DNA from 2 places in the Maricaulis sp. CAU 1757 genome. Region 1 is predicted to be linked to the other one. Evidence: predicted binding sites of a transcription regulator. Region 1 holds the regulator's gene; the other holds the start of a gene.
The links. The regulator LexA, encoded in region 1, represses DNA repair genes until DNA is damaged. The targets are predictions, from matches to a motif close to ATGTTCCNCTTGTGTTCC.

Region 1 (4,532 bases):
CACATAGGGCGCGTCGGCCGGGGCGGTGGCCGGGTCGCGGTCGCGCCAGGACGAGCGCAGGGCCCGGCCGGCGGCAAAGGCGGCGTCGCGCTCGACCTGGACTTCGTCCGGGGTCAGATAGCATTTGAACGCCAGGCCGCGGGCCAGCAGTTCCTGGGCCACGTCGGCGTGGCGGTCCGCGCGTTCATACTGGGAGACGACATCACCGTCCCAGTCGAGGCCCATCCAGGTCAATCCGTCGAGGATCGCGTCAACAGCGGCCTGGGTGGAACGGGCCCGGTCGGTATCTTCGATACGCAGGAAGAATTCGCCACCGTGACGCCGGGCGAGAAGCCAGTTGAACAGGGCGGTGCGGGCGCCTCCGATGTGGAGGAAGCCGGTCGGGGACGGCGCAAAGCGCGTCCGGATTTGAGAAGGTTTCTGTTGCACTTGCGAGATCATGCTGCGCTGCGGAAAGGGAAAGTCGTGTTAGCATGGATGTTCGCGCTTGCGATAGACCGAAGGCTGCGTCGTGGCCAGACCCGATGTGATCCGGCCCGCGTTCAGGGTGCGGATAGTCCGCCCGGTACTGGACCTGCTCGCCGGGGCTCCTTCGCTGAGCCCGGTAATCTTCTTCGCGCTTGGATTCATGGGAGGGGCCACGGCTCACCTTGTGTGGCCGGTGGAACCGTCCGGTATGGAGCAGCTGCTCTTCGTGGTGTCGCTGGCGGCCACTCCACTGGCGCTGGTCGCAGCCAGGCGCACTCGGGCCGCAATCCTGGTGTGTCCTGTGATCCTCGGTCTGGTGCTTGGCGGTTGGCGCTGTGAGGTGCGGCTGGCGTATCTCGGCCGCCAGCCCGTGCTCGAAACGTCCGGCGATGCGGTCGAGATCGAGGGCTGGCTGGAAGCCGTCGAGCACACCGGTAGCGGCCGTCCACGCCTGGTCATACGGGTCCCCGATCACGGCCCGGGCTTGCGCGTCCGGGTGCGCGGGCGGGCGGGGGATCTATTGCCCGGCGACGCAGTTCGGGTGCGGGCGGTCCTCGCCGCGCCGCGCGGAGCGGCAGTCCCAGGCGGTTTTGATTTCGCTTTCCACGCCATGAGCCGCGGCCTGATCGGCACCGGATTTGCCATAGCCCCACCTGTGCCGGTGCCGCAGCGCTGGGAAGGCTCACCCGCGCGCTGGCTGGTCGCCTGGCGATGGCGGATCGCGGAACGCATCCGCGGGCATTTGCCGGACCGGCGCGGCGCTTTGGCAGCCGCCTTGCTGACCGGCGATCGCTCGGCGCTCGATGCGCGCGATGTGGACGCTTTGCGCAATGCCGGACTGGGGCATCTGCTGGCGATCTCGGGCCTGCACATGGCCTTGCTGGCCGGCGGGGTGTTCTTCGCCGTGCGTGCCGGGCTCGCTCTGATAACGGGGTGGGCGGCGGCACATGATGCGTCGCGGCCGGCGGCCCTCATCGCCCTGCTGGCAGCCTCGGCCTATCTCGCCCTGTCGGGGGCAGCGATCCCGACCCAGCGCGCCTACATCATGGCGGCGACCCTGTTCGGGGCCGTCTTGCTGCGGCGGCGGGGCGTGTCCCTGCACACGCTCGCCATCGCCTTGCTGATCGTGCTGGGGCGAACGCCGGAGGCGGTAATTTCGGTCGGTTTCCAGATGTCCTTTGCCGCTGTTGCCGCTCTGATCGTGGCGGCGCGGCACTGGCAATTGCATCGGCCGGCCGCAGCGCCTTTCGCTCCCTTGCGCCCGCTCCGGCTTTTTTTCGGGGGTCTGGCATCGACTAGCCTGATCGCCGGGCTGGCGACCGGCGGGTTCGCGGCCTTCCATTTCAACCGCATCGCCAGTTTCGGACTGGCCGGCAACATGCTGGCCATGCCGGTCTTCACCCTGGTGGTCATGCCGGCCGGTATCCTGTCGCTCTTCCTGCTGCCGATGGGTCTTGAGGGCCTGCCGCTTTGGGTGATGGGGCAGGGCATTGCTCTGGTGTTGTGGGCGGCGCACACCGTGGCCGCATGGCCAGGCGCGCTGCGGACGGTCGCGGCGGCCCCCGACTGGGTGTTTGTGCTCTACGCGGCAGGTTTTGTGGTGCTGGTTCTCGGGGATGCGCGGGCCCGCCTGGTGGGACTTGGCCTGATGGCTGTCGTGGCGTTGGGCTGGGTGACGCGGACGGGGCCTGACCTCTATGTCAGTGAGAGTGCGGTGGCGGTGGCGCGCAATGCCGCCGGCGAGTGGCAGGTCAGTGACCGCCGGAGGGGCCGGTTTGCCGTGCGGGTCTTTCTCGAGCGTGAAGCGGTGCGTGAGCCGGCCGGGGCAATGCCGAGGCGCTGTGATGAGCTGGGCTGCGTGGCACATGCCGGACCGCTGGAGATTGCGCAGCCGGCCGCTTTCGAAGCGCTGGAAGAGGATTGCCGGCGCAGCACCGTTATCGTCACCCGGCTCGTCGTGCCGGCGCATCTCGTGCGTGGCTGCGACGCGCTGATGTTCGACGGAGAGGATCTGGCCCGCCACGGTGCCGCCCTGGTCTGGCTTGATGGGCAGGGGCAGCCGGCGCGCATACGCCGCGTCCGGCCGCCTGGAGACGGGCGTGCCTGGCAGCGCTCCTGAAACAGGGTGCGTCAGAGAAGCCTAGTGGTAACGGCGGATAAGGCCGACCAGCTGGCCCTGCACCTTGACCCGGTCGGGACCGAAAATCCGGGTTTCATATTCCGGATTGGCAGCCTCCAGGGCGATCGAGCCACCTTTCTTGCGCAGCCGCTTGAGCGTGGCTTCCTCGTCATCGACCAGGGCGACCACGATATCGCCGCTATCCGCAGACTGGCAGCGCCGGATCAACACGGTGTCACCATCCATGATGCCGGCCTCGATCATCGAATCACCTTTGACGGTCAGGGCAAAGTGTTCGCCCCCGGACAGCATGTCGGACGGCACCGGGATACGATCGGTCTCATGCTGGATGGCGGAAATCGGGACACCGGCCGCGATGCGCCCGAGCAGCGGTACTTCCACCGTGCTGTCGCGCGGTTCCGGTTCCGCAGACTTGTTGAAGTTGGCACGCACGACGTTGGGACCGAGCTCCGCGCCGCCAGCCTGGGCTTCCGGGGGCAGGGCGGCAGCCGCCGACTCGGGCAGTTTGATGACTTCCAGGGCGCGGGCACGGTGGGCCAGACGGCGGATGAAGCCGCGCTCTTCCAGTGCGGTGATGAGGCGGTGCACGCCGGACTTGGACGCCAGGTTGAGGGCCCCCTTCATCTCGTCAAAGGACGGCGAAACGCCCGTCTCGCGAATCCGTTTGTGGATGAACAGGAGAAGTTCGTTTTGCTTGCGCGTCAGCACGTCGGGCCCCTTCACTTCGTGCGGCATGTTCCGCGCAGTAGGCGCGGAACAAACCGGGAATAGCTCGTATGTTCTATAAGTGTTCCTTTTCGGCGTCAAGCCGCCTGCCGGTGGCCTTCAATGACCAGAAGGCGGGGCCAGAAGGGCGCGGGTTGCAGCCTCCACATCGTCCTGACGCATCAGGCTTTCACCGACCAGCAGGGCGCGGGCGCCCGCACGTTCCAGACGGCGGGCGTCGGCGGCACCGGTAATGCCGCTCTCGCCAACCAGGAGGATATCCGGCCCGGCCATGGGGGCGAGGCGCTCGAAGGTTTCAAGCCGGGTCTCGAAGGAGCGCAGGTCGCGGTTGTTGATCCCGATCAGCCGGGAGGACAGGGCGAGGGCACGCTCCATCTCGGCTTCGTCGTGCACCTCGACCAGCGCATCCATGCGCCAGCGCCCGGCGGCATCGATCAGGCGCCTGGCGGTGTCGTCGTCGACGGCGGCCAGGATGACCAGGATGGCGTCGGCACCGAGCGCGCGGGCTTCGGTGACCTGGTAGGGATCATAGAGAAAGTCTTTGCGCAGGGCTGGCAGGTCGACCGCGTCGTGGGCGGCCGTGAGGTAGGCGTCGGCGCCCTGGAAGCTAGGCGTGTCGGTAAGCACGGACAGGCAATGCGCGCCGCCTGCCTGATAGGCCCGGGCGAGGGCGGGTGGGTCGAAGTCGGCGCGGATCAGGCCCTTTGACGGGCTGGCTTTCTTGATCTCGGCAATGAGGCCCAACTGGCCGGAGCGATGCGCATGGCCGAGCGCCCGGTGGAAGCCGCGCGGGGCCACCATGTCATTGGCACGGGCGGCCAGTTCAGGCTCGCTGCGTCGGGCTTTGCACGCTTCAATGTGCTCGCGCTTGTATTGCTCGATGCGGGCCAGCGTGTCGGGTGTCGATGCCGTCATCTCAGGCCTCTCCATTCGTGATGGCGATCAGGCGGGCCAGCACGTCGCGGGCGCGGCCACTGTCGATGGCTTGACCCGCGAGCTCCACGCCTTGCGGGATCGTCGCGGCGTGACCGGACACGACCAGTGCTGCGCCGGCATTGACCAGGACGATATCGCGGAACGCGCCTGCCTTGCCGTCGAGCATGAGACGGATCGCTCCGGCATTGTGCTCGGGCGTGCCGCCCTTGAGGTCGGCCTCGCTTGCCGTCGCAATGCCGGCTTCCTCCGGGTGGAAGGTAAA
Region 2 (4,532 bases), on a different contig from region 1:
ATGGTCGAAGAAAATCTCCGAGCACGGGCCGCAGGGGCCGGTATCGCCCATCGACCAGAAATTGTCCGAGGTCGAAATCGGGATGATGCGGTCGTCCGGCAGGCCGGCAATCTTGCGCCACAGCTGGCGCGCCTCGTCGTCTTCGGAAAACACCGTGACCAGAAGCTTGTCCTTGGGCAGGCCGAACTCGCCGGTCACCAGCTCCCAGGCCTGCACGATGGCCTGCTCCTTGAAATAATCGCCGAAGGAGAAATTCCCCAGCATCTCGAAGAAGGTATGATGGCGCGCGGTATAGCCGACATTGTCGAGATCATTGTGCTTGCCGCCGGCACGCACGCATTTCTGCGACGACGCCGCGCGCGGATTGGCGCGCGTCTCCTGGCCGGTAAACACATTCTTGAACGGCACCATGCCGGCATTGACGAAGAGCAGCGTCGGGTCGTCCTGCGGCACCAGCGGGGCCGACGGCACGACCTCGTGATCCTTGCTGGCGAAATAGTCGAGGAAAGTCGAGCGGATGTCGCGCAGGCTGGCCATGGTCTAGTCCCGATAAAAGCAATGCGGCCCGCCCGCATCGGGCGGCCGCCAGGTCAGACCCCGTATATAGAAAGGACAGGCCGGTGACGCCAAGCACGCATGCAGTGGGAGGGATGCGCGCACCGCACGCTAGGGCGAGCGCGCAATCGCACGTCGTGTCGATGGAAATCGCCTATCCGTGTAGTCCCGGCGGCAGGACGGGCCGGGCGCGGCAAAGGGCCTAGACGCGCTCGCGCCCGGCAAACGCCTTGAAGCCGCGCTTTGCCCTCACATCGTCCGCCAGCGCGGCAGGCAGACCGAGCTTTTCCAGCGCGCCCTCAACATCGTCGGCATAATGGCGCTGCTTTTCCAGCAGGCTGTCCTGGCGGGAAAACTGTTTCCACATCCGTGCTTCGGTGGCCACGTGCTCATTGATCACCCAGGCGGAAACCGTCGGGCCCGCGTCTTCGCGCTCCGCCAGGGCCGCATTGTAGGAGTCGGCCAGGTCACCGAGATCGAGGGCCGAGACCGACATCAGCGTCGCGTCCGGCGTGAACACCACCAGTTCGGCATGGCTGAAATCATAGAATTTGCGGTCGTAGTACATCTCGCCGACCAGACCGAGATGCTCCGGGGTGACACTCCCGGAAAACTCGACAAGTCTCACACCCCGTTTGAAGTCGACCCAGATTTCAATGGCCATAGATGTTCCCCATATGCCCCCGTGTCTGGGTGCCAATCCCCGACATCAGGGGCTCCCCTGCCCTCACTCCAGTGTACAGCAGAAACGAAACAAGCAGTTAATTGTGGTGAGACGACAGAGCGGTCCGCTCGGCGCTGTCCGAGAGCTCTCGCCCTGGATGCCTGGCCAGAGCCCCTTCCCGAAGTCCCAAGGCCCGCTTGTCCGCACGCGGCAGGCCCCGGACCCGGCCCGGGACCAGGGCCCGCGCAGTGATCCCAGCGAAGCGCCCGCAGCTGAAGCGACCGCGCGACGCGGGCGCGGCGCAGGCGCGTCGTTGGCGCGTCGTTGGCGCGGCGTGTCTCGGTGGCCTGGACCGCACGGACAACCAAGGAAAAACCGGGCCCCGCAGGAGCCCGGCTTCTCACACTCATTCACTCTGCAGCCGGCTCGGGACCCGGCCCGCATACGGTACGGTCAAGCAGGTCGGCCCATGAGAACCCGTCCGCAGACCCCGTCTTGAGGGCCCATCCTCAGCGTCCGTCCGCAGACCCCGTCGTCAGGGCCCGTCGTCAGGGCCCGTCCTCAGGCCCCCTCCGAAGGAGCCGATGGAAGACGCCATTCGAGGATGGCGGTCGTCAGCCTCCGGACCGCCCGGGCCCGTGAGCACCGGGCATAACAGGCGACCCGCAAGGCGCAGATCGCCCGCCTTGCCGGCCTGGTCACGCCAGGCCTGGCCGACATCAGCCGGCGGCGACCTCGTCGTCTTCGTCGGGGCCGGTCAGCATCTCATTGGCGATCAGGCCGGCATTGGCGCGCACCTTGGCTTCGATCTCGCCGGCCGTGCCGGGATTGTCGAGCAGGAAGCGGCGCGCATTCTCGCGGCCCTGGCCGATGCGTTCCGAATTGTAGGAATACCAGGAGCCCGACTTCTCGATCACATCGCCCTTGACGCCGAGATCGATGAGTTCGCCCATCTTGGAGATGCCCTCGCCGTAGAGAATGTCGAACTCGACCTCGCGGAAGGGCGGAGCGACCTTGTTCTTGACCACCTTGACGCGGGTCTGGTTGCCGATCACCTCGTCGCGGTTCTTGATCGCGCCGATGCGGCGGATGTCGAGACGGACCGAGGAATAGAATTTCAGCGCATTGCCACCGGTCGTCGTTTCCGGCGAACCGAACATGACACCGATCTTCATGCGGATCTGGTTGATGAAGATGACCAGGCAATTGGACTTGGAGATCGAGCCGGTCAGCTTGCGCAGCGCCTGGCTCATCAGGCGGGCCTGCAGGCCGGGTAGGCTGTCGCCCATCTCGCCTTCCAGCTCGGCGCGCGGCGTCAGGGCGGCCACCGAGTCGATGACCAGTACGTCGATGGCGCCGGAGCGCACCAGCGTGTCGGCGATCTCGAGGGCCTGTTCACCGGCATCCGGCTGGGACACCAGCAGCTCGTTGACGTCGACGCCCAGCTTGCCGGCATAGACCGGGTCGAGGGCGTGCTCGGCGTCGACGAAGGCGGCCACGCCGCCGGCCTTCTGGGCCTCGGCCACGGTGTGCAGGGCGAGCGTCGTCTTGCCCGAGCTTTCCGGACCGTAGATCTCGATGATCCGCCCCTTGGGCAGGCCGCCAATGCCGAGCGCGATGTCGAGTCCGAGCGAACCGGTCGAGATCGATTCGATGTCCATGTTCGGACGGGAGCCGAGCTTCATCACCGAGCCCTTGCCGAACGCCTTGTCAATCTGGCCCAGCGCGGCCTCGATGGCCTTCTGCTTGTCCATGTTCTTGTCGTTTTTCACGAGTCGTATCGCGCCCTTGCTCATAGCCCTCATTCCTTATTTCACGCCCCTCAGGTACGGGCAACCTGGCCATGACGTACCAGTTTTGTTCCCGGAACACAAGCGGAACATTTTATGGTTAACAAAACGGAACAAAGCACGAAAGTGGATGTCCGGCAGACACTTGTAACCGACGCGCTGAACGGGAACGCCAATGGCGCCCGTGGCCGGAAGCCTCGTCCGCTTCCTGTCTGCAGGATGAATGCGCCGCTCAGCTTGCGCTCAAGCGCCGCCGTGCAGTGTGGCCTCATCCAGCGGGACAGCTGCTCCCGCCTTGCTTACGAGGGAGACCTGTCATGCTGCGTTTGATTCTCGCCGCCGGCCTCATCGCCGGCTCCGGCCTCGGCCTGGCCGCCACGGCGGAGGCGCAGCCGCGCGCCCCGTACCGCGAGCAGGCCCCGTCCACCCATCTGGAGCGCGCCCAGGCCCTGGCCCGCGCACGGGCCGCCTGGCAGGCCAACCGCGCCGATGTCGAGCAGCATGGCCGCGACAACAGCGTATCCGGCGCCCAGTACGGCTATGCCCAGCGCATGCGCATCCAACAGAACGGGCACGGCAATGCCGCCGGCGCGTGGCAGCAGGGCGGCAATGGCGGCGTCATCGTGGCGCAGTCCGGGCGGCACAACACCGCCATCGCTGACCAGTCCGGCTACAACAACAACCTCGCCATCATCCAGCGCGGTCACAATCATACCGCGACGGCCAGCCAGAACGGCAATAATAACGACCTGGTGATCCTGCAGCTGGGCAATGGCGGCAATGTCAATGCCAGCCAGAATGGCGACAACAACAAGGACTTCGTGTTCCGCTGGGGTCGCCACTAGCCCCCGCGCCCGCAGCCTTGACGCACACGAGACAGGGCGGGACCGCGCGGTCCCGCCCTGTCTTCGATCGGTCTCCAGACTTGTCCCGGCAGGCTAGCCCTCTTCCTGGCCGGCCTCGGCGCCCTCCCCGTCCTGCCGGTCGACGACCAGCGGCTCGGAGAAGGTGAGCGTGCGGTAGGGGAAGGGAATCTCGATCCCGGCCTCGTCGAGCGCCGCCTTGACCGACAGCACGATGGCCGAGCGCGTCTTGTGCATCTCGACCGGCTGCGAGCTGGTCCACCAGCGCACGGTGTAGTCGATCGAGGAGGCGCCGAAGGCCCGGGCATAGACTTCGACCTCGCGGTCCGAAGACAGTCCGTCGACGCTCTCGACCGCCTCCTTGATCACGTCCAGCGCCGCCGCCGCGTCCTCGCCATAGCCGACCCCGACGACCAGTTCGTGGCGCACCTCGTCACGATCGGTGATGATCTCGACGGGATTGTTGAACAGCATGGAGTTGGGCATCAACACGAGTTCGTTCGACAGTTCGCGCAGATAGGTGTCGCGGATGGTGATCTCCTCGACCCGGCCGCGCACGCCATTGACCTCGATCACGTCACCGACCCGCATCGGCTTGCGCACCATGATCATCACGCCGGCCAGGAAGTTGGAGAAGATGTCGTTGAAAGCCAGCCCCAC

Region 2: a site for LexA is predicted at 3,085-3,102, ahead of recA (recombinase RecA). Genes of this name have one in related genera too.

What each region holds. Positions count from the first base shown of each region.
Region 1 is NZ_JBTLRI010000002.1:482,792-487,323, reverse strand. Features, by position in the region: gene gltX (glutamate--tRNA ligase) at 1-441, opposite strand, end outside; gene ACXYMR_RS08595 (ComEC/Rec2 family competence protein) at 677-2,587, shown strand; gene lexA (transcriptional repressor LexA) at 2,609-3,316, opposite strand; gene trpC (indole-3-glycerol phosphate synthase TrpC) at 3,434-4,249, opposite strand; gene trpD (anthranilate phosphoribosyltransferase) at 4,251-4,532, opposite strand, start outside.
Region 2 is NZ_JBTLRI010000001.1:67,084-71,615, forward strand. Features, by position in the region: gene alaS (alanine--tRNA ligase) at 1-537, opposite strand, end outside; gene ACXYMR_RS00345 (hypothetical protein) at 758-1,219, opposite strand; gene recA (recombinase RecA) at 1,939-3,015, opposite strand; gene ACXYMR_RS00355 (hypothetical protein) at 3,327-3,854, shown strand; gene ACXYMR_RS00360 (mechanosensitive ion channel family protein) at 3,948-4,532, opposite strand, start outside.